One region of the Virgibacillus sediminis genome, then DNA from elsewhere that is predicted to be linked to it. Evidence: a T-box and tRNA genes for the amino acid it is inferred to sense, from the RefSeq annotation. Region 1 holds a T-box; the other holds one or more tRNA genes.
What was found. The T-box of region 1 lies ahead of alaS (alanine--tRNA ligase). A T-box ahead of a tRNA ligase gene usually reads a tRNA of that ligase, here a tRNA-Ala.

Region 1 (12,222 bases):
GCAGCTTTTATAGCTATGGAAACGAGTTGAGCATCGGCGTCAAACATGCTCGGCAGACCAGGTACCTGCCCATACGCATAACCGAAAGCTGTCACATCCACATCATGATGGACAACCCTGTTGGAGATAACAATATCGCCAACTTCCAATTCCGCTGAATGCCCTCCTGCAGAGCCTGTGTTAATGACATAGGAAGGGTGATAACGTTCATGCATTATGGTTGCCGCCATAGCCGCATTTACTTTTCCTATACCGGATTTAAGCACTACTACATCTGTTCCTTTCAATGTTCCTTCAGCAAATAAGCAATTTGCAATAGATTCTTCTTTTACGTCCCTCATGTTCTCCATCAACTTAGCTATTTCTTCATCCATTGCTCCGATTATTCCTATAGTCACTTTATATCCTCCTGTTTTTATACTTCTTTATTTGGCTGGTTCATAAAGCTCTTCCACTTTTGTCGGCTTCCATCCCTCTCCATCAACCCAAGTTAGAAAGACCCTGTATACCTCTGTATACTCTGGATTTGCTACAGTTGTCCGCACTTTTTGTGGATGGTTGTTATTGCCAACCCAGAAGGTTTCCATATTATCCGCATCTAGTCCTGTGGCCATTGCTGCTGCACGGGCGATTTCTATACGGTCCTGAGATCCTTCCTGGTAAACAGTTGTATGGTCCCCTTCCTGTTCAGTGCCGATTGGGTCCCAGTCGGCCGTATATGCTTCTTTTACATTCCCGTCAGAGGGCTCTGCCGGCTCTAGCTCTGGTTCATTACGTTCCTCTTCGTCTTCTGCTGGTTCATTACTTGACTGGTCTCCCTCAGATGTCTGTTCCTGTTCACCTTCTTGGCCATCCCCGCTGCTCTCATCTTCCTCAGAGCTGGTCCCATCCTTTTCATCTTCATTAATAATAAACCCCGAGTCGGATGATTCCCGGTTACTGGCTTCTTCGGAAGTTTTCTCTTCATTCCCTCCAAAAATCCATATACCCAGTACTACAAGCAGCAGAATAGCTCCCAAGACTAATAAGATAGAACTTGCTTTTGTATTTTTTCTTCGTTTCTCAAATTTGTTCACACGTGTCCTTTTTTCTTGTTCTGTGTTACCCATTAGGAAACTCCCCTCCCTGTACTCACCCTGCAATTCAACTGATTTCCTCAACCAAGAAAACCTAAGTTTAAAGGTCTAACTGAATTATATTGATAATTACAACACCGCGCAAATAATAAAAACTCGGCATTCACTAATTGTGTAGTGAATGCCGATGCATCTCTTCTCAAGTTTTTTCAAATGAAGCAGAACCATCCGCTCCTTTTGATACTCCTTCAACCTATTCCACTTGGAGGATTTTCACCTGCATATCCCCACCAGGTGTAGCTACCGTGACTTCACTGCCAATTTCCTTCCCTAGAAGGCTCTTTGCCATTGGTGAATCATTTGATATCTTTCCTTCAAATGGATCAGCCTCAGCACTTCCAACAATGGTATATGTCTCCTCTTCCCCATCAGGAATCTCCTGGAAAGTTACAGACTTACCCAGTGCCACTACATTGGGATCTTCATTGTCGTTCTCAATGATGACAGCATTGCGAATCATCGTTTCCACTTGGGAAATCCGCGACTCTACAAAAGCCTGTTCATCTTTGGCTGCATCATATTCCGAGTTTTCGGAGAGGTCACCAAAATCTCTGGCTATTTTAATTCGCTCGACGACTTCCTGACGCCGATCCGTCTTTAAATAACGCAGTTCTTCTTCTAATTTCTCTTTCCCCTCTTGAGTCATATAATAACTTTTCTCTGTCGCCATGACATTTTACACTCCTTTTCTATCTCCACATATAGGATGGGCATGTCCATGCCCTTTTCCACCTAAAAGCTGAAATTATACTAATCAATACTATGGCAGAATCCGCCGAAGTTTTCAATACTTTTCATCTGATTATCTTTCGTGTTTTTTAGACAAAATGGATTCTATTTTAGACGCCATTATATCAATAGCTACCTCATTCTGGCCACCTTCAGGGATAATAATATCCGCATAACGTTTGGTAGGCTCGATGAACTGAAGGTGTGACGGACGTACATTGTTGATATATTGATCGATTACTGAGTCCAGTGTCCTGCCCCTTTCCTTTATGTCCCTAAGCATTCTGCGGATGATTCTGAGATCGGCATCTGTATCGACAAATACTTTTATGTCCATTAATTCTACCAAGCGAGGATCATCCAGTATTAAAATTCCCTCCAATATGATAACATCCCTGGGATCCACCTTGATGACTTCATCAGAACGGGTATGGACCTTGTAGTCATAAACCGGTTTTTCAATCGGATTTCCCTTGATCAGCTCATGTATATGTTCAATCAACAGATCATTGTCAAAGGCAAAAGGATGGTCATAATTCGTATTCAGCCTCTCCTCCAATGGAAGATGACTCTGATCTTTATAATAATAATCCTGTTCAATCACTTGGATGGTCTGCTCGGAAAAGCGATGGGAGATAGATCGGGTTACAGAAGTCTTCCCGCTGCCGCTTCCCCCAGCCACTCCGATGACGACCGGTTTTTCACTCATATAAACTTCTTCCTTTCTTTATTTCTTCACACTAATGGCTATTCCATCTCCAACAGGGATGATGGAAGTGTCAAACTCGGGATGAGCACTAATCCACTTATTATAGCTTCTGATTTTTTCAACCATCTTCCTATGTCTTCGGGTCGCCTTTTCCGGTTCGGCTACAAGCCCTCTGAATAATACATTATCGGAAACAATTATTGCGTTGGCCTTTAATAATCCTTCAGCCAGCTCAAAGAAGCTCCGGTATTGACCCTTCGCGGCATCAATAAAAATCAGGTCAAAAGACTCCCCTTTATCCCTCAGAATCTCTAATTCATGGCGGGCATCCCCATGTATGACCTGAATCTGATTCTTCTTGCCCTGTTTGTTTATATTATCCATGGCAATTTGGTACCTTGCCTCGTCTTTTTCAATAGAGATAATCTTGGCATCTGGGAGCGCTTGCGCCATCATTAATGCCGAATAGCCAATCGCCGTTCCTATCTCAAGAATATGATCAGGCCTTTTCACCCTTATCAACTGCATCATAAAGTTCATGCTGATAGGATCCATAATCGGAACTCTCTCATTATCAGCATACTCTTCCATTTGAAGAACCCATTCCTCTTTCTTCGGCAATGTTCCTAATAAATAATCAGCCATGCATTCTTTCATAATATTACCCCATTTTCCTATCCATTATAAAAACGGGAAATGTGGTTAAGTCCACATTCCCTATAAAGATTAATCCATATGTTCATTCCTGTTCTTCAGGTGTTCTTCATATGTTTCCGCATAATGGATGTTACCATCCGCATCATGCAGGAAATATAGATAATCCGATTGCTTCGGATTGGCCACAGCTTCCAACGAACTCTCAGCAAAGTTGGAAATTGGACCGATCGGCAGTGCTTCCACTACATAGGTGTTATATGGTGATTCAATATCCAAATCCTCATACAAAACACGCTCTTTATGTTCTCCTAAAGCATATAGAACAGTCGGATCTGTTTGAAGAGGCATTCCCTCTTCCATCCGATTATAGAATACGCCGGCAATTTCATTGCGCTGTTCTACTTCCCCTGCTTCCTTCTCTACCAAAGATGCGAACGTTATCGACTCATGAACTGTCCATCCCTGTTCATCTAATTCAGCCCTGTATTCCGTGATCAGTTTCTCCGTTTCCGTCAACATCTTCTGTACAATAGTCTCAATTTCAGGCTCCTCTTTATAGAAATCATAGGTGGATGCAAAGAGGTAACCTTCCAGCGGGGTCCTTATCTCTTCATCAAGAATGTCCTCTGTCAGAAGGTTCGGATATTGTTCCATCAATTCTTCAAGATATGCACGGTCATTTACTTTTTCAAGAAAATCTTCCTTCGTAAAATGAAGACTGTCGGCGTATATCTCAGCAATCTGGTCCATGGAGAGGCCTTCTGGAATAGTAATTCTATGTACTGGTTCCGCCATGACGATACCATTTTTTAACGAATCAACCATTTCTTTCATCTCCATAGAGGGAGTAAATGTGTATTCTCCGGCCTGAAAATCTGTTTCATTATGGAATTTCACATACATGCGGAAAACAAGCGCATTGCGGATCAGACCATTTTCTTCAAGTATTGAAGCGATAGTGGATGTAGAAGAGCCAATAGGCACCTCAATGGTTACTTCTTCCTCACTGTCTGGATCAACAGGTTTCATCGCCGAATTCACATAAAAAAACAGAGAGGCTGCGCCTACAATAAGGAGAACAGCGATCGTTATAACAATGATAGATACAATTTTACGAACCTTTTTGGCTTCTTCTGTCCGTTCTTTAAAGTTAACCATGTATTTCTTTTTCCGTTTATCCCTTGACATTCACTGACTCCCTCCTGTCCGGTACATTATACTAAAAATCGGCATGATATTCCATCAGGAAACAAAACTCGAGGTTTACGGTGATCTGTTTAAACGGCATGGCTGCCTGCTTTGCAATGTACATACAGCCTATTGGGGAAGCCCTGCTGGTCATTGGGTGCGCCGAAACGGGCTGGTTTATTTCTGTTTGCGAATGGAATAGAATCCATAAAAAAGGATTGATGCCAAAAATGCAGCATCAACCCTTCATACAGACATGTTAAGCCTTGTTAAGCCTCGTTTTCTTCATCTGCCAGTGTATTCAGCATTTCCTCGACCATTTCCCATTCATCATCAGACTCAATCGGGAAAAGGGAAAGATCATCTTCGTTCTCGTTTTTTTCTTCATAACGGAAAGCATATACTTCCACTTCCTCCTCTTCTGCCTGCTCTGCAGGTGCGACAGCAATGTAAGAGTGTCCTGTTTTGTCTACATCAAATGTAAACAGGACCTCGAATAGATGCTCCTCTCCGTTTTCGTCCGGAATGACAATTCTTTCCCTTTCTTCCAATGCCATATGATACACTCCTTTTATTTTTGATCAAGATAACCTTGCAAAATCATTACAGCGGCCATCTTATCAATGACTTTCTTTCTCTTTTTTCTGCTCATATCAGCTTCAAGCAGCACTCTTTCCGCAGCTACTGTGGTGAGCCGTTCATCCCAAAGGGAAACCGGTATTCCATGCACCTTTTCTACGTGCTCTGCATACCTTTGGGATGCTTCTCCCCTTTCACCGATCGTACCATTCATATTTTTGGGAAGCCCGATAATAGCCTTCCCGATTTCATGTTCTTCTATGATGTTTTTTAGCTCTTCGTCTGCAGATTCCAAATTGTTTTCATCCCATTTTATGGTGGTAAGACCCTGTGCAGTCCATCCTAATGCATCGCTGACAGCGACGCCGATCGTTTTGGAACCTACATCCAATCCAATTATTTTCATTGATGCTCCTTCTGATGCTCGAGATAATACTTTACAAGCTCTTCAATCACTTCGTCCCGCTCAATTTTCCGGATTAAATTTCTGGCATCATTATGTCTCGGAATGTATGCAGGATCTCCTGATAGCAGGTAGCCTACAATCTGGTTAATCGGATTATACCCCTTCTCCTGCAATGCCTCGTGAACCGTAAACAGGATCTCCTTAATATCCTGGTCAAATGGCTCGTCCGAAAAGTTGAACTTCATCGTTCTGTCCATAGAACTCATTACGACACCTCTTTTTGGTATAACTTGACATCCTTAGCCATCAGATGTGTTTACCGAATCAACTGGCCCTTGATTAGGACAGGCAAGATTTTCCTTTCCCTATTTTAACATGTTTCAAGCATTTATTATATGTTTTTACAGAAATCCTATAATCTGACTTTACTTTGAATTTTCCCTAATATGCTGCCTAGCAGACTCAAGTGCTTCATTTATTTTCTCGGGATCTTTTCCGCCGGCTTGGGCCATGTCTGGACGTCCGCCACCGCCTCCACCGCATATGGTTGCTGCCTGCTTGATCAGGTTTCCTGCATGGTATCCTTTCTCCACAAGATCCTTGGATACACCTGCCGCAAGCTGGACCTTTTGGTTGTTTTCAGCAGCAAGCAGGATAATACCGGACTCGAGTTTCTGTTTCAAGTCATCTACCATGTTTCTCAATTGGTTCATGTCTTTAACATTAACTTTCTGTGCCAAGAGAGGTACACCGTCCACTGCCTCTACCTGATCCAGGATGGATGCTGCTTCCAAATTGGACATCTTCGCATTTAGAGACTCATTTTCTTTCTTAAGCGATTGAATCTCTGCAAATAATGCCTCAATACGTTCTGGCAGTTTTTCTTCCGCAGATTTGACCATAGTGGCAGACTTCTCCAATAAGCTAAGCTTATCGTTCATAAATTCATAGGCCTGTCTGCTAGTGACTGCCTCAATTCTTCTTGTGCCTGCTCCTATTCCGCTCTCGGTAACAATCTTGAACATTCCTATTTCTGAAGTGTTCCGGACATGGCAGCCGCCGCAAAGTTCAATACTATAATCTCCGATCTGCACCACTCGGACAATATCTCCGTATTTTTCCCCGAATAGAGCCATCGCCCCCATTTCCTTTGCTTCCTCCAGCCGTTTGTTATCTATGCTGAGTGCGAGTGAATTCCAGATTTTCTTATTAACAAGTTCTTCAATCTGCTGCAATTCTTCCGAAGATACACTGCTAAAATGGGAGAAGTCGAATCGAAGCCGGTCAGGTGTCACCAGAGAACCTGCCTGATTTACATGACTCCCAAGTACATCCTTGAGTGCCTGATGCAACAGATGGGTGGCTGTATGGTTTTTAATGATCGAAGACCGGAATTTGCTGTCGACCATAGCTCTAACTTTATCACCCGTCTTGAAAGACCCCTCTTTTATCTCTACCAGATGAACATGCTGGCCCTTTGGTGATTTTTGGACATCCTTTACATATGCAGAGCAGCTGTCTGTATAGATCCAGCCGTTATCGGCAATCTGACCACCGCTTTCTGCATAGAAAGGTGTCTCTTTAAGGAAAAGGTATACCTCCCTGCCTGGATCTGCTTTATCCGTTTCCTGCTTGCCATCAACAATAGCAGCAATTTCCGTATCCGTCTCCAAATTGCCGTAACCGACAAATTCGCTCTCCACTTCTATATCACTTAGAGCTCCATCCTGCACCTGCATGGAGTCCACTTTCTGCCGGGCATTTCTGGCTCTCTCCCGCTGCTTTTCCATTTCCTCCTGAAAGCCCTGCTCATCAATAGTAAACCCTTGGTCCTGAACATATTCTTCTGTCAATTCTTTAGGGAAACCATACGTGTCATAGAGGCGGAATACCTCTACTCCGGGAAAGACTGTGCTTCCTTTGCTCTTTTCATTCTCCATGATGGTCGTAAGAATCTGAAGTCCATCATTTAAGGTCTCATGGAACCTTTCCTCTTCCACTTTTACAATATTCTCAATGAATTCTTTCTGCTTCAGTACTTGAGGGTAGAAGTCCTTCATGATCTCACCCACGGTTTCTACCAGTTCAAACATAAATGGTTTCTCAATCCCAATTTCCTTGGCAAACCGCACAGCTCTTCTGAGGAGCCTTCGGAGCACATATCCCCTTCCCTCATTGGATGGCACCGCTCCGTCGCCAACAGCAAAGCTTACCGTTCTGATATGATCGGCAATTACTTTGAAGGCTGTATCGCTCTCTTTGCTTTTCCCGTAGGAAGTGGAAGCCAAGGCTTCTGTTTTTCTTATGATCGGCATAAATAGATCTGTCTCGAAATTGGTCGGTACATCCTGAATGACTGAGACCACTCGCTCCAATCCCATACCAGTATCAATGTTTTTCTTCGGCAGCGGTGTATACGTGTCATCAGGATTATGGTTAAACTGGGAAAACACTAAATTCCAAATCTCCAAATAACGTTCATTTTCCCCGCCTGGATAAAGTTCCGGATCATTGGGGTCATTGCCATACTTCTCTCCACGGTCGTAGAATATTTCCGTATTCGGGCCACTTGGACCTTCTCCAATATCCCAGAAGTTTTCCTCCAGACGTATGATGCGTTCTTTTGGCAGCCCAATGTCATTCAGCCAGAAATCATATGCTTCATCATCTTCTGGATGGACTGTAACAGATAACAGTTCTTCATCGAATCCGATCCACTTGTCACTTGTAAGGAATTCCCATGCCCATTCGATCGCCTCTTTCTTAAAATAATCGCCAATGGAGAAGTTCCCGAGCATTTCGAAGAACGTGTGGTGTCTTGCCGTAAATCCGACGTTCTCAATGTCATTGGTACGAATGGATTTTTGTGCATTTACCAATCTTGGATTATCGGGAATCACCCGGCCGTCAAAATATTTTTTCAGCGTAGCTACTCCACTATTGATCCAAAGTAAAGTAGGATCATCCTTTGGAACAAGTGAGGCGCTAGGTTCCACTCTATGTCCTTTTTCCTTAAAAAAATCAATAAACATTTGCCTGACCTGGGCAGATGATAATGTATTCATTTAAAATCCTCCTTCATTTTATCCAAATAAAAAAATCTCCTCTCTGCATATTGCAGGGACGAGATTCTATCGCGGTACCACCCTAATTATGAACAAGAAACACCTGTCCATCACTTATACATGTTAACGGTATGAAACCGACGGGGATTAACCGTACTCTGGTTTAGCTTTCCATGATTCAGCATTCAGGATTTTTTTCAGCCTGGAAAATCCCTCTCTTGTCAACCGGTCATCATGTACTTATAACCTTCAGCGTGTTTTTCATATGCAAGTGGTTTATCTTAGCGATATTATAGAAAACTTTTTTATGGTTGTCAACGATAATCCCGTAACTCCCACAAATGACTGATGATAACCTTTCCTATCGTTAGAGCAGGAACTGCAATAATCATTCCAATTATCCCAAATAGCTGGCCACCAAGCAGAAGCACAAAAATAATGGCCACTGGATGGATATCGATACTTTTTCCGACAATATAAGGTGAAAGAAGGTTGCCCTCTATCACCTGTATGGCGAAGATGGCAAGCAGTGCAAAAATAACGAGATGGCCAGACATGGTCAGTGCAATCGCTACTGCTGGAACCGCACCAATAATCGGCCCGAAGTAAGGGATGATGTTAGTCAGGCCCATGATAATCGCAAGGAGCAAAGCGTATTTCAATCCTAGCAGCTGAAAAGCTATCCATGATGCCAAACCGACAAATAAGCAAACCAGCAATTGGCCACGAATATAATTACCCAGACTTTCATCAATTGCATGCGCCATATGGCTGATTTGAGGACGGTATTTTCCAGGTATAAATTTCTTGAAAAATCCGGTAAGTATTCCATAATCTTTTAGAAAGTAGAAGACAAGCACAGGGATGACCGTCAGAAATAAAATCATATCAAAGATTTTGGTAAACCCACCAACCAATTTGTCGAGGAGATTCTCCAACCCGGATTCTACTCGGGCAATCCATTGATCCATCTTGTCATGTATTGTCTCAGGAAGAAAAGAAGTATATTCATACAGTTGATAGATTAAATCCTGATACATATCAATAAAAACGGGAAGCTGCTGGTTTAAATCCTGAAGCTGATGGACGGCTGCCGGATAGACCCGGTAAACTGCATATGCTGTACCTCCAAAAAAGAGAACATAAATCAACAATATAGCGGCAGTCCTTGGGATATCCCATTTATGAAGTTTTTGAACGACCGGGTATAATAGATATGCCAACAGGCATGAGAGCAAAAATGGAGCCAGCAGATTGATAGCAAAAGAAAAAACAGCCCCATAAAAAGGGAACAGCTGAAAGAGCAGAAAAATAAATAAGAAGACTAGTATACCGGTAATCAGCCAATACAGGACGCTTAGCGCCTTTCCACTATGAAACATGTTGACCTCTCTCCCCTGAGCAAAAGAATACGCGCCTTTTATCCCAGTTTAAAAATACTATTCTGTATGGAAAGATCTATATTTTCCTTTCCTCTTCGGAGAAAAGGTCGTCAAGGGAGCTTAACGAACCATCCGGTTCTACTTGGTGCACCTTCAGCTTATTTTTTTCCACTGCCATTTCAATAAAGCAAGTCCAGCAGTAATACTGCTGGGAGCCAATCCTGCCTAAGTCCTTACCGTGACAATTCGGGCATCGCATCACATCACACCTCTGGAAATTAGTTATTATGACATGCTTGCCCGAATTAACGTTAAATATACATCATTACATAAAGTCATATGGGGAAAGGCCTTCCTCCTCATCCATTTCTTGAGGATTAGGTATAGATAACCCATTCATCTTCCCTTCCAGTTGTTCTTTTAGGGAAGTATATCTTCGGTTTGTATCCTCGGTCTTTATTCCACGCAGAAATGCTTGCTCTTCACCACAGATGATCAAAGAATCTTTACTTCTGGTAATAGCCGTATAAAGCAGGTTCTTTCGCAGCATACGATGATAAGCAGAAATAACGGGCATTATCACAATTGGAAATTCGCTGCCTTGTGATTTATGAATAGATATGCAATATGCATGCATGATATTTACATAGTCTTTCCGTTCATATACAACTTCTTTTTCTTCAAACTCAATGACCAGCTGTTCCACATTATCCGTATTTTCATCTTCTTTAAAAATTGCCACTACCTCGCCGATATCCCCGTTATAAACACCATTTTCCGGCTGGTTTACAAGTTGAAGGACTTTGTCGCCTACTCGAAATACTGCATCTCTCGTTTTCACTTCCCGCTTCCTTGGTGTCTTAGGGTTGATCAATTGCTGCAATTCCCTATTAATGGCAGTGATCCCTGCTTGAGAACGGTACATGGGAGCCAGCACTTGGATATCCCGCAGGTCCAGCCCTTTATTTTTGGCACTTGAAAATATTTGCGTAATAGCCTCCAGCACTTGTGGCTCATGACAGCGAATGAAGCTGAAATCTTTATCATTTCCGAGGGATGGGACGCTGCCATTTTTAATTTCATGCGCCAGCTGTATAATTTTGGATCCCTCTTTCTGCCGATATACCTCATGAAGACTGACCGACGGAAGAAGCTCACTTGCCAGCAAGTCGGCCAGCACCTGGCCTGGACCTACGGATGGAAGCTGATCTTCATCTCCTACCAGTAGAACCTGCATATCGTCAGGAATGGCTTTGAAAAGGTGGTTGGCAAGCCATGTATCAACCATCGAAAACTCATCCACAATCAAGAATCTACCAGTAAGCTGCTCATTTTGATCTTTATTGAAACCATCCTTACCATCCCACCCAAGCAGGCGATGGATGGTAAGGGCAGGTAGTCCTGTCGATTCATTGAGACGCTTGGCTGCCCTGCCGGTCGGAGCGGTCAGAATAAATGGGTATTCATCCGGACTGTCATAGTCATCCGGATCCAACGATACTTGATGTACGGCAGCATATGACTTAATGATCCCCTTCACAACAGTCGTCTTTCCTGTACCAGGGCCTCCTGTCAATATCATAAGCTTGGAGTGAAGAGCCTGATTAATCGCTTCAAACTGCTCTTTTCCATAGCTTAGAACTTCTGCTTCTTCAATATCGCCGATAATTTTCATCAGTTCGGCCTCTGTAGTCTCATGATCGACAGGGGTATCCATCAGCCTTTTTAAATTAGCTGAAAAGCCATCTTCTGCATAGTAGAGGGAAGGTAGATATACATTCCCATCTTGTATGATGATTGTCTTTTCTGTGTTCAATACATCCAGGTGGTCGGAGATGACGGAAACGGTGAGTGACTCATGTGAAAGTAATGACAGCATCTCTTCTATACATTCTTCTACAGGCAAAAAGACATGGCCGCCCTGGACGCTTTTTTGCAAAACATAAATACACCCAGCACCAATCCGGTTTGGGTGTGTCATTGATAAACCATTCTGTTTCGCAATCTCATCTGCAGTTTGGAAGCCAAACCCTTCTATATCAAATACATATCTATAGGGGTCATCATTAAGCACCTCTATCGCATCTTCCTTATACTGCTGGTAGATCCTCTGAGCCATCTTCAACCCGATGCCATATTTGGAAAGAAATACAACGATATGCTCAAACCCCTGGTTTTCCTGAAGGCTTTTTGCCAGTTGTTCCCTTGTTTCTTTTTTTATCTGAGGAACCTCCTCCAGCACCTCAGGATGACTTAATATTTGGGATATGGCAGATTCTCCAAGATGCTCAACAATCCTCTGGGCCGTTTTCCGCCCCACTCCATAAAATAGGTCACTGGAAAGGTAGGCAACGATACCGTCCTTGGTATC
Region 2 (12,222 bases), on a different contig from region 1:
CTCCTACAGGGTCTAATACTACCGGTATGCCTATTTGGTTGGCAGCTTTACCGGCAGCAATCATGGCTTCCAGGTCACCGGATGTCAGTGTTCCGATATTTAGGAGCAGTCCATCCGCATGGGAAGCCATTTCTGCTGCTTCCTCTTGGGCCTTGGCCATTACTGGAGAGGCCCCGAAGGAGAGAAGTCCATTTGCCGAGAAATTCATGACTACCTGATTGGTTATATGATGTATTAATGGCTGATGTTCTCTTACTTCTTTAATGATCTCTACCTTCATTGTCTAAAACCTTCCTCCCTGATAGCCCAATGGTTTGTCGGTCCGTTGCCAGTACCAAGATCAAAAGCATGCTGAAGAGATGCTGTAATAAACCTCTTTGCATACTCCACCGACTCTATCAATGGTTTTCCCTGGCTGAGGTAAGCCGTTATGGCTGCTGAGTAAGTACAGCCTGTCCCATGGGTACTGGTAGTGTGAATTCGATGAGCGGAAAAGGAATGGATATCTTGGCCGTCATACAGGAAATCTATTGCCTCGCCTTTGATATGGCCGCCTTTAATTAATGCAGCTCCGACTCCATATGTGTGTACTAGCTCTTTAGCTGCCAGTTTCATATCCGTAACAGTTTCAACTTTTTTATCCAGCAGAAATTCTGTCTCTGGTATATTTGGTGTTACCAAGTCTGCATGTGGCAGCAGGTTTTCGCGGAGGAAAGCACGGGCTTCTTTTTCAATGAGGGCATCCCCGCTGGTAGCCACCATTACTGGGTCCATCACATACGGTCCCTTGATGTCTATGATTTTCTCTGAGATGGCTTCCATCATAGGAATGTTGGCGATCATGCCGGTTTTGAATGCGTGGACCGGCATGTCAGTAAGGACAGAATCAAGTTGCCGGGATATCATTTCCGGTGTCATATGCAGGACATCCTGAACACCTGTTGTGTTTTGGGCGACCACCGAAGTGATCACTGACATTCCATAGCTTTTCAATTCCTGGAATGTTTTCAAATCAGCTTGAATTCCCGCTCCGCCGCTGGGATCGGTACCGGCAATTGTCAAAGCGCATGGTATTTGTTTCATTGTGTATTCCTCCCTGTAATCTCCAATGCATTATTGGTTGATAGCTTTGTCACGATAAACCAGCCGATAATGGCTCCTGTAGTGCTGCTAATGATAAATGGCGGGATAAATGCAAGGGCACCCGCAGAACTGCCCATCAAAATGTTGGCAAAAGGGACGGCAAACAAAGCCCCGATAACCCCGCTTCCCAAAGCTTCTCCGGCTGCAGCCCAGATTCTCTTGCCGAACCAGCGGAAAAGCAGGCCGGCGAACAGGGCTCCCACCATTGCCCCAGGAAAGGCCAATAAGGTGCCGAGTCCCAGCATATTCCTTAATAGGCTGATCATGAAGGCAATAATTACCGCCGGGCCAGGGCCCAGGATGACGGCAGCCATGACATTGATAGCATGTTGTACCGGATAGGCTTTGGCTATGCCGGCTGGAAACCAGAGCAATTGGGAGGTGATAGTGCCAATTGCAATGAATACAGCCATTAATGTCAGTAAATGTGTACGATTCATCTGTATTCTCCCTTCTTTCGGAAACCAAAAAAGCCAGATCCCATGCAGGACCTGGCTTGAATAAGCTGAAAATAGATTGACAAATTGTCGACTACTTCCCTCCGCTGGTATGATCCAGATCAGGTCCGTAAGGGTCGGAAAGTCCATCTTTCCTCTCAGCCTGTATTTCGGCACCCCTAGTAGTTCTTGCTTTTATAGAATTTTCTATATTAGCATAACAAAAGTGTAGCTATTTGTCAGCATACTTGTTCAGTTCTAAGGTTTGAAGATTACTTTGATGCTGTTATCCTCTTTTTTATCGAACATATCATAAGCATCAGCAGCGTCTTCTATCTTCATTTTATGCGTAATAATATCTGTCGGGTCAAATTCCTTATTTTCAATCCTTTTATATAACTCAGGCATCATATGAATGACGGGAGCCTGCCCCATCTTTAAAGAAACATTATGGGTAAAGAAGTCTCCAATAGGGAAATTATTTGCTTCTGTAGCATATACACCTGTAAGTTGAACAGTACCGAATTTACGTACAGCCTGGGAAGCAGTTACAATTGGGCTGATGGTGCCGAACTGGTTATCTTTTTCAGAGCCGAACTCTGTGTTAGGCGGAACAGTCCCGTCCATACCAACACAGTCGATGACTACGTCGGCTCCACCTTTGGTCTCTTCCTTGAGCAACTCCCCGATTTTTTCCTCTTCTTTAAAGTTATAAGTCTCAGCCTGGTTGGTTTTCCTGGCATGTTCTAGTCGATAATCCATTTGGTCAACTGCGATCACCCGCTGAGCGCCTTTCAACCGGGCAAGTTTCTGCGTCATAAGGCCGACAGGTCCAGACCCAAGTACCACAACAGTATCTCCCTCTTTTACACCACTGTTTTCTACGCTCCACCAGGAGGTTGGGATGACGTCGGAGAGCAGCAGTACCTGCTCGTCTTCCAGTTCACTTGATTCAGGAACTTTAAAAGCGGTGAAATCTGCATAAGGAACACGCAAATATTCAGCCTGGCCACCCGGATGGTTGCCGTTCTGCTCTCCGAAACCAAATAATCCACCGACTTCCCCGTGCGGGTTGGAATTGTCACATTGGCTTTCCATTTGGTTTTTGCAGAAAAAGCATTCTCCGCAGCCAATATTGAATGGAATGACTACACGATCCCCTTTTTTGAGTTTGGTTACTTCAGAACCTGTTTCCTCTACAATTCCCATGGGCTCATGTCCGACCACGTAATCTTGTTCAGGGGTGATTCCCCCTTTATACAAATGTAAATCAGACCCACAAATGCCACTTGCCGTAATTTTGATGATAACATCCGTGTTTTCTTCTATATCCGGAGTGTCCACTTTCTTTGCCTTCATAGACTCTTTTCCTTGGAAAGTAACTGCTAGCATAAGTACACTTCCTTTTCAATAGTTTACAATGGATATATCCGCATGGAAGGAAAGGTAAACAAAGGAATTGCAGAGGGAAATAAAAAAGAGAAGCTTCCTTATAGTAAGGAAGCTTCTCTTTGGTGATGGAGCATAGCGGGCTCGAACCGCTGACCTCTTCGCTGCCAGCGAAGCGCTCTCCCAGCTGAGCTAATGCCCCATATCGGCCATCACAAGAATAAATTATATATGGGATTGAACAATTTTTCAAGGGTTTTCGCAAAAAATTTACGTTATTTTATAAATCGATAGGTACCAATAACGGTTTTTTCTATTTGTAGTTATATAGCACTAAATTTGACAAAATTTTACAAATAATTAATAGTATTTTATCAATGGATATGTAATATTAGAAGGGAAAAATACTATTAATAGGAAAGAGAGGTTGATTATGGACTATTTTTCCCGGAAAAAGATGATGTACTTAGTGCTAGTCTGTTTGGTGGTGTTATCCAACCTGTCTCCGGCAGCCACTGTCAGTGCAGCCGGAACGGAGCAAGAGGCCGGCACAGCAGCCGATGAGTTGTTCATTTCGGAATATGTGGAGGGAAGTTCTCATAACAAAGCAATTGAAATTTATAATGGGACGGGAAGTGAGGTGGAACTTTCCGATTATCAGCTTGAACTGTACAGTAATGCGGCGCAATCTCCCAACCACAGTATTACATTGAAGGGCAGCCTGGCAAATGGGGATGTCCTTGTGTTGGCCCATTCGGATGCAGATACAGCCATCCTTGACAAAGCCGATGAAATAGTGTCCTCTGTCATCAATTTTAACGGCGATGATGCAGTGGTACTCAGTAAGAATGGAGAGGCTTTAGATGTACTAGGGCAAGTTGGGGTCGGGGAGACATACGGCCAGGAGGTAACAATGACCAGGGAACCTTCTGTAATTTCTCCAACTTCCACTTATAATCCAAACGAATGGGCTGTTCATGATGAGGACACCTTCGATTATCTCGGCAGCCATACGATGGATGGCATGGATCCGGTGAGTCCACCGGTAGATTCAGGCGACAACCCTGAGCAGGATGCGGAAGAATATAGTATTGAAGAAACACGGGAGCTGGTGGATGGAACTTCCGTTATCGTGCAGGGTGTTGTCACGGCCGACAGCTCCGCCATCAGTAATGGAGAACAGTTTACGACCTACATACAGGATGAGACAGCGGGGATCAACCTGTTTTCCTTTGAACAAGGGGAAATTCCTGACGTAACTAAAGGGGACCTGGTCAAGGTGACGGGTAAACTTGATTCTTATAAGGGTTTGAAGGAAATCATCCCTTCTGAACTTGAAGTGCTGGAAGAAGGATATGATTTGCCGGAGGTACAGCAGATTACCTTAAAAGACCTGCAGGACCCGGCCATAGCAGAGAATTATGAGGGTGAATTGGTCGAGGTGAACGGGTTTATCAGCAATATTCCCGATTCTCCTGCGGGTGGCGGCTACAATGTGTCCATGGTAGATGCGGATTTCCATGGGACGACACTTCGGATTATGGAAAATTCCATGGATATAACAGCCATAGAAGCTGATAAATGGTATAACGTAACAGGTATTGTCAGTCAATATGACAGTTATCAGCTAATACCGACAGGTCAGGAGGATATTCAGACAGCGCAGGATCAGCCTGAAGCTCCGACAGCAGCCGGATATTATGAAGCAACAGTAGCAAGTGTGACGGACGGGGACACCATCCGGGTGGAAGAGCCAGTTTTTGGAGAGACGAGTGTACGGTTTGTGAATATGGATACGCCGGAAACCTACCCTTCAAAAAATGGTGACCCGGACAGGGAGGAAATCAATGAGAACCAGAAGCATTTTGGAGATTTGGCCACCGGCTATCTCAATGAACTAATCCAGCCTGGTGATGAGATATTCCTCAAAGTCGGGGATCAACCGACCGATGATTATGGCCGGATCTTAGCGGAAGTGATTAGGAAAGATGATGACCTCAATATCAATCTGGAAATGGTGAAACAGGGTTATGCATCGACTTATTTCATCGCACCGGTTGATGAAGAGGCATATCCTGCATACCAACAAGCGGTAAAAGAAGCGAAAGAGGCCGGACAGGGGATTTGGGATCCTGAAGAACCATTGATGGAGCTTCCGTTTGTCTTCCGTGCCAATGATGACCAAAAGGGATTCCAGCGGTATGTCGGAAATTCTGAAACCAAGATGTACGTTCAGCCGGAAGATTGGGAAGAAGTTCCAGTAGGAAACAGAATTTTCTTTGCAAGTCCCGAAGAAGCTGAATCATTCGGTTTTGCGCCTGTACAGGATGGAACGGAAACCGACAATCTGGAGGTGCAGCTGCTCGGTGTCAACGACCTGCATGGGAAAATTGATCAGGAATACATGTTGGACGTGGATGGTGACGGAAACAGGGAATTGTACGGCCGAATCGATTATACCTCGGCGGCCATGAAGGCTCGGGAAGAGGAGAATGAGCATACATTAATGGTTCATGCCGGGGATATGATCGGCGGCAGCTCACCGGTGTCAGGGCTGTTGCAAGATGAACCAACGGTAGAAATCATGGAAGAAATAGGGTTTGACGTAGGTACCGTCGGGAACCACGAATTTGATGAAGGGGTGGATGAGCTGCTCCGTATGGTGAATGGAGGTGAGCATCCAGAAGGATCTGGTACAGCGGGGTATGATGGAATGGACTTCCCTGTCCTTTGTGCCAACTGTGTGGATGAGGAGTCAGGGGATGCCTTACTGGATGCCTATCATATTGAAGAAGTCGATGGGGAGAAACTAGGTTTCATCGGCGTGAACACACAAGAAACAGTTAATATGGTCATGCCCTCTTCCCTGGAAGGTGTGGAGTTTACCGATGAAGCAGAAGCAGTAAATACTGCTGTAGATCAATTGACTGCCCAGGGTGTGGAAGCAATTGTTGTCCTTGCCCATATGCCGGCATATCAATCAGGAGAAAGTGCAACAGGTGAGGCGGCTGAATTGGCAAACACCGTAGATGATGGGGTTGACGTGATATTTGCGGCCCATAATCACCAGGTCAATAATGCAATAGTTGATAATAAATTGATTGTCCAAGCCTCAGAGTATGGAAAAGCTTTTTCGGATGTGGATTTGGAAATCGACCGGGAAACCGGGGATGTTGTAAGTAAAGAAGCAGAGGTTGTCTTTGTCAGTCAAAGTGAATATGAGAGAGACCCTGCTGTTACAGAAATCCTGGAAAAGTACGCGGAGGAGATCAGTCCAATCATCAATGAGGTCATCGGTTATAATGCCGAAGATCTAACAGGGGATTACACCAATGATGGTGACCATGGGCTAGGCAACTTGATTGCCGATGGAATGAAATGGAAGATGGATAGTGACTTTGCTATGATGAATGGCGGCGGGATCAGGGACGATCTGCTTGCTGGGGAAGTAACCTGGGGAGACCTCTATAACATTCAGCCATTCGGTAATGTTCTTATGCAGGTGGAAGTAAAGGGAGAGGATCTCTATCCGATTCTCAATGAGCAAATTTCACCTAAGTATGGCCCTGACTACAGTATTTCCGGTTTACATTATACTTGGAACCCCGAGTTGAACGAGGTGGTGGAGATCACCTTGCCGGACGGTACACCGATAGATGAGGAGAAAGTCTATACTTTAACGGTGAATAATTATATGGGTACTTCAGATGGTCCGATAAAAGAACTTGGGAAGAATCCGATCATGGGGCCGGAGGATATTGATGCAACGGTGGATTATGTAGACAGCTTGAACAGTTCGGAGGAAAACCCGATCGTTTACGGTCCGGAGGGAAGGATTACGGAAACGGACAAAGTACCGAATGAATCGGACGAAAACCATGAACCCGCTGTAGAAGTGGCTCCGCGGAACGATAGGGGAACGGCCCATTTACGGACGAGCGAACTAGCTGTCCTTGGCCAAGGGGACAAGATAGTCGTCCCGATATCGCAAGAAAGCAGATCAAGAAAGCTAATAGTGAATAAAAAACAAGTGGATATCTTAAGGGATAAGGAAGTTGTATTAACTGTCATGAATGGCAAATATTCGAAAACGGTGAATATGGCGGATTACGAAGGCAATGTATTGAAGGTTGAATGGAAGAAGTAATCGGCTGTAGATTTTAAGGGATCCTGCTACCAGGCAGGGTCCCTTTATCTATGAAGAAATGAAACGTGCAAAGATAGAGGGATGTCAGATATACTGGGGGAATGCCACATGATATTTACATATTAAAATTGATAGGTTATATTGATAGAATAGTAAAATTTTTTAGAAATGGGGGATGAAAGGTGGCTGGCAAGTCGGAAAGAAAGGATGACCGGTATAAAATCGCCAACAGGGAAGCGTTGATTGGAGTGGCATTGGTTATTTTCAATTTTATCTGGTGGTACGGGTTCGCCTATGGGCTCGGCAGCAAAGATCCGGAAGACTACTCCTATGTCCTAGGGCTTCCCGCATGGTTCTTTTATAGTTGTGTACTGGGGTTTATTGTAATGGCTGTATTGGTGACAGTGATCGTCAAGAAGTTTTTTGTGGAAGTATCTTTGGAAGATGAGGGAGAAGAGAAATGAATTGGCAGGCGTTAATACCTTTAATTATACTTTTAGTGTTGATGTTCGCGGTAGGGATTTGGTCCAGCAGAAATGTTAGGTCATCCGAGACATTCCTTGAGTCCTATTTTTTGGGCGACCGGGGAATGGGAGGTTTCATCCTGGCAATGACCATGACGGCTACATATGGAAGTGCAAGCAGTTTTATTGGGGGTCCCGGCACCGCGTATACACAGGGGCTCGGCTGGGTATTGCTGGCGATGACACAGGTGGTTACCGGTTATTTTGTGCTTACAGTACTTGGAAAGAAATTTGCTATCGTCACCAGGAAGTATAAAGCGGTAACAATGGTTGATTTCCTGAAAGAACGGTATCAATCCAAATGGGTGGTGCTTTTCTCCGCTTTAAGCATCATCATTTTTCTTTTCTCCGCAATGGCTGCACAATGGATCGGTGGGGCACGGCTGATAGAATCATTGACAGGCCTCCAATATACGACGGCCCTGTTCATATTTGCTTTATCTGTCTTGGTCTATGTAATTATCGGCGGTTTTCGTGCAGTGGCTTTGACGGATGCTATCCAGGGAAGTGTGATGTTCGTCGGTACCCTGATCCTCCTGATAGCAACCATTATTGCAGGGGGAGGAATCCCGGCTATCATGGACGACCTGGCCAGTGAAAACATCAATTTGATTACTCCTTATGGGGCAGAAGGAACATTGACACCGACGTATGTATCCTCTTTCTGGATTCTCGTGGGAGTTGGGGTGGTTGCCCTTCCTCAGGTAACTGTAAGGGCTATGTCCTATAAAGATTCCCGTTCCATGCATAGGGCGATAATTATCGGTACTATTGTTGTCGGATTCATTATGCTTAACATGCATTTAATTGGTGTGTTTGCCCGTCCGATACTTCCAGGTATTGAAATTGCTGATCAAGTAATGCCGCTGATCGCTTTGGAAGTGCTTCCTGCCTGGGTAGCGGGATTGGTGCTAGCTGCTCCGATGGCTGCCATCATGTCGACTGTGGACTCTTTATTGCTATTAGTAAGCTCGACCATTGTCAAGGATGTCTATTTGAATTACATAGAAACGAAGGCATCTCAGCAAAAAGTGATGAAGCTGAGCATGGGGGTTACTGCTGTTTTGGGGATTGGTGTATTTCTCATGTCATTAAATCCTCCAGATCTGATTATCTGGCTTAATCTATTTGCATTCGGAGGCTTGGAAGCGGCATTTATCTGGCCTATCATACTCGGCCTCTATTGGAAGAAGGGTAATAAATATGGTGCACTTGCTTCCATGGTTACCGGAGTTGGGCTGTATATCCTGTCTGACAGCTTCTTCCCACAGCCTTTGGGGCTTCATTCGGTTGTCCTTCCGGTTGTCTTCTCCCTCGCTTCTTATATATTAGTAAGCTTTGGAACACAGCATAAACAGAGTCCGGCGCCGGAAATTTAATAACACACCTAAAAAGACAGCCTCCTATGACGGCTGTCTTTTTAGGTAAGGGGAAAGTTTGTTTATAGCGTGTGCTGGAACTTTTCTGCAAATTTGATGAAGTATTGAAGGGATTCCTTGTTACTTAATGACCCCATATTGACAACTTGATCGGCAGGCTGCCCCATCAATATTTTCTTGACTGGTATCTCCAGCTTTTTGCCATTTAAAGTTTTTGGGATATCTTTTATTTGATAGATTCCTGTCGGTGTATGGCGGGGAGAGCATTGTTCCCGGATATGCTGTTTAATTTTGTTCCTGACTGCTTCCGTAAGCTCTGTTCCTTCCTTCATGACGACAAACAGCGGGGTGGAGGAGCTGCCCTCTTGATCAGGAACATCAACAATCAGGCTATCCTCCACTTCATTTACCTGATCCACTGCCCTATATATCTCACTGGAACCGATGCGTATTCCTCCCCGGTTGATGGTTGCATCTGAGCGGCCATAAATTACACCTGTGCCCCGCTCCGTGATCTTGAGGTAGTCGCCATGGCACCAAATCCCGGGGTACACGTCAAAATAGCTGTCGTGCAAACGGCTTCCATTGGGGTCATTCCAAAAATAGATCGGCATGGATGGGAAGGGTTCTGTCAATACCAATTCTCCGACTTCTCCGATTTTGGGCTCTCCTTTCTCATCATAGCTTTCCAACTTGGCACCGAGTCCTCGGCATTGCAGTTCTCCGGCATAAACGGGAAGTGTTGGTGCTCCAAGTATGAAAGCTGTACATACATCGGTTCCTCCGCTAATGGAAGCAATCCAAATATCTTCTTTTACTTTGTCATAGCACCATTGGAAGCCTTCTGGCGGCAATGGCGATCCGGTGGAGCTTATATTTCTTAAATAGGTTAAATCGTGGCTCTTGCCTGGATGGAGTTCCCCTTTCATACAGCTGGTAATGTAGCTGGCACTTGTGCCGAACACCGTCATTTTTGTATCCTCTGCAAATTTCCACAGAACATGTTTATCCGGATATGTTGGGCTGCCGTCGTACAGGATAGCAGTACTGCCGGTCAAAAGGCTTCCTACAAGGAAATTCCACATCATCCAGCCGGTTGTGGTGTACCAGAAAAAGCGGTCCTCTTCTCTGAGATCCTGGTGGAAAGTCAGCGCCTTCAGGTGTTCCAGAAGGATTCCGCCTTGACTATGAACAATGGGTTTTGGTTTACCGGTAGTTCCCGAAGAATATAATATCCATAACGGGTCATTGAACGGTACGTATTCATAGTGAAGCTCGCCGCTATGATTCGTCTTGGCAGCTTCTTGCCATGTCACAGCGTTTTTCAGCTTATTGAAATCAGCCTTGCCGTTAAGGTAGGGGACCCCGATGGTTGCTTCCAGTGTTGGAAGCTCCTTTTGAATCTCCTCCGCCACAGGCAACCGGTCAAAATCTTTTCCTCCGTATCGATAGCCGTCTACTGTGAACATGAGCTTTGGTTCTATTTGCTTAAAACGGTCAATGACACTTTGTGTACCGAAATCGGGAGAAGCGCTCGACCAGATGGCACCGAGGCTTGCTGTGGCCAGAAATGCCACGATGGTCTCGTAAATGTTTGGCAGATAGGCTGCCACCCGGTCTCCTTTTTGAATGCCATAATCTTTCAATGAATTCTGTAACGCAACTGTATCATTGTACAGCTTCGCCCAGGAGACTTCGGCTTTGTCCCGTAATTCGGAGGCGTGAATAATAGCTGTTTTATTCTCTTTATGGTTTCTGAATACATGTTCCGCATAGTTGATTTCTGCTCCTGGAAACCACTTGGTTCCAGGCATTTGATGAGAGGATAAGACGGTCTGGTAGGGTTTCTTCGATTGTATGTCAAAGTACTCCCACTGTGTCTCCCAAAACTCCTCCAGTTCATCGACAGACCAAGCCCATAGAGAAGCGTAATCTTCAAAATTTAGATGTTTATGTTCCTTCAGCCAATCCTTATACTTATTGAGGTTGGCTTTCTCTTTGCGAGACTCGCCTGGTTCCCATAACAGCGTGCCTTCTTCCATCCTGCTCATCCTATCCCCTCCCGAATTTTATGATAATTAACACTATTATATGAACTCGTTCCCGCTATGTAAAGCATCCTTGTATGAAACGGAAAAAAAACCCCCTTATATCAAGAGGGTTCCCTTATTGTCCGGCCAGTTTGCCCACAAAAGCTTCCATATACGCAGGAAGATCTGGTGGACGGCGGCTTGAAATGATATGGCCGTCGATGATCACTGCTTCATCATGCCATTCTGCGCCGGCATTCTTCATATCATCTTTGATTCCGGGAGTGCTTGTCACAATCCTGCCTTGTAAGATATCCGCTGAGATAAGTACCCAGCCTGCATGGCAGATCTGTCCTATTGGTTTTCGGGATTCATCCATCTTTTTGATCAATTCAAGCACCTCAGGGTAGCGGCGTAATTTATCCGGCGCCCATCCGCCAGGAACTAAGATGGCATCATATTCATCAGCCTTTATGTCTTTAAAAGCAAAGGCGGATTTTGCAGGAACCCCATATTTTCCTGTATAGGTTTTTTCTGCTTCCTTCCCTGTTAAATCCACCGTGGCCCCCTCTTCCTGCAGACGCAGGACAGGATACCAAAGCTCTAAGTCTTCAAAGTCGTCTTCTACTAGGGCAATTACTTTTGTACCCTCTAGCCGCATACAGATTCCTCCCATTCATGATATGCCAATTGTACCAAAGGAAGGCGATGAAGGCGAACTATCTGCAGAATGGATAAGATCAACTCTGCCTCTGTTGATATTCTGCAAATTTCACAAACGTCTTTTCATCTTCAATTAGGCCGCAAGACCCGCATTGCACTTTGTATTCGGGTCCGTGGTAGAGGGTGTGGAACACTTCAGGAGCTTCACTGATATAGGTGGCGACAGTGTCGCCCGTCTGCGGATCCAGCTTTACGGGGGTTGCCTTTTGCTCTATAATGTTAAACCGTGTGCTATTTGTCTTGCAATTAGGACAACGGTATGGCTGTGCCATTACATACACCTCCTGATTTTTAGTATTCTCATTAATCATCAATTTATGATAAAAACATACAGGTCTTTTAACGTGTTTTGTTCGATAGAATGCGTACATTTTATTTTTGATGGCCTTTTCCTGGTTGGCTGTATTCTCATATAATCCTACCAACCAGGAAAACATAGGATAAAGGGAG

Region 2: it encodes a tRNA-Ala, which carries the amino acid that the T-box ahead of alaS (alanine--tRNA ligase) is inferred to sense. The anticodon was not compared.

The regions. Positions count from the first base shown of each region.
Region 1 is NZ_JBHRRZ010000015.1:68,608-80,829, forward strand. It holds gene mtnN (5'-methylthioadenosine/S-adenosylhomocysteine nucleosidase) at 1-398, opposite strand, end outside; gene ACFODW_RS08770 (YrrS family protein) at 426-1,109, opposite strand; gene greA (transcription elongation factor GreA) at 1,330-1,806, opposite strand; gene udk (uridine kinase) at 1,939-2,574, opposite strand; gene ACFODW_RS08785 (O-methyltransferase) at 2,593-3,231, opposite strand; gene mltG (endolytic transglycosylase MltG) at 3,301-4,419, opposite strand; gene ACFODW_RS08795 (DUF1292 domain-containing protein) at 4,689-4,976, opposite strand; gene ruvX (Holliday junction resolvase RuvX) at 4,991-5,404, opposite strand; gene ACFODW_RS08805 (IreB family regulatory phosphoprotein) at 5,401-5,670, opposite strand; gene alaS (alanine--tRNA ligase) at 5,830-8,469, opposite strand; T-box leader at 8,521-8,731, opposite strand; gene ACFODW_RS08815 (AI-2E family transporter) at 8,784-9,851, opposite strand; gene ACFODW_RS08820 (hypothetical protein) at 9,928-10,113, opposite strand; gene recD2 (SF1B family DNA helicase RecD2) at 10,177-12,222, opposite strand, start outside.
Region 2 is NZ_JBHRRZ010000006.1:72,013-84,234, forward strand. It holds gene thiM (hydroxyethylthiazole kinase) at 1-280, opposite strand, end outside; gene thiD (bifunctional hydroxymethylpyrimidine kinase/phosphomethylpyrimidine kinase) at 277-1,083, opposite strand; gene thiW (energy coupling factor transporter S component ThiW) at 1,080-1,583, opposite strand; TPP riboswitch at 1,663-1,771, opposite strand; gene ACFODW_RS03780 (zinc-dependent alcohol dehydrogenase) at 1,839-2,972, opposite strand; tRNA gene ACFODW_RS03785 (tRNA-Ala) at 3,099-3,171, opposite strand; gene ACFODW_RS03790 (5'-nucleotidase C-terminal domain-containing protein) at 3,403-7,116, shown strand; gene ACFODW_RS03795 (YhdT family protein) at 7,299-7,580, shown strand; gene panF (sodium/pantothenate symporter) at 7,577-9,019, shown strand; gene ACFODW_RS03805 (acetoacetate--CoA ligase) at 9,082-11,070, opposite strand; gene ACFODW_RS03810 (type 1 glutamine amidotransferase domain-containing protein) at 11,186-11,710, opposite strand; gene ACFODW_RS03815 (DNA alkylation repair protein) at 11,790-12,044, opposite strand.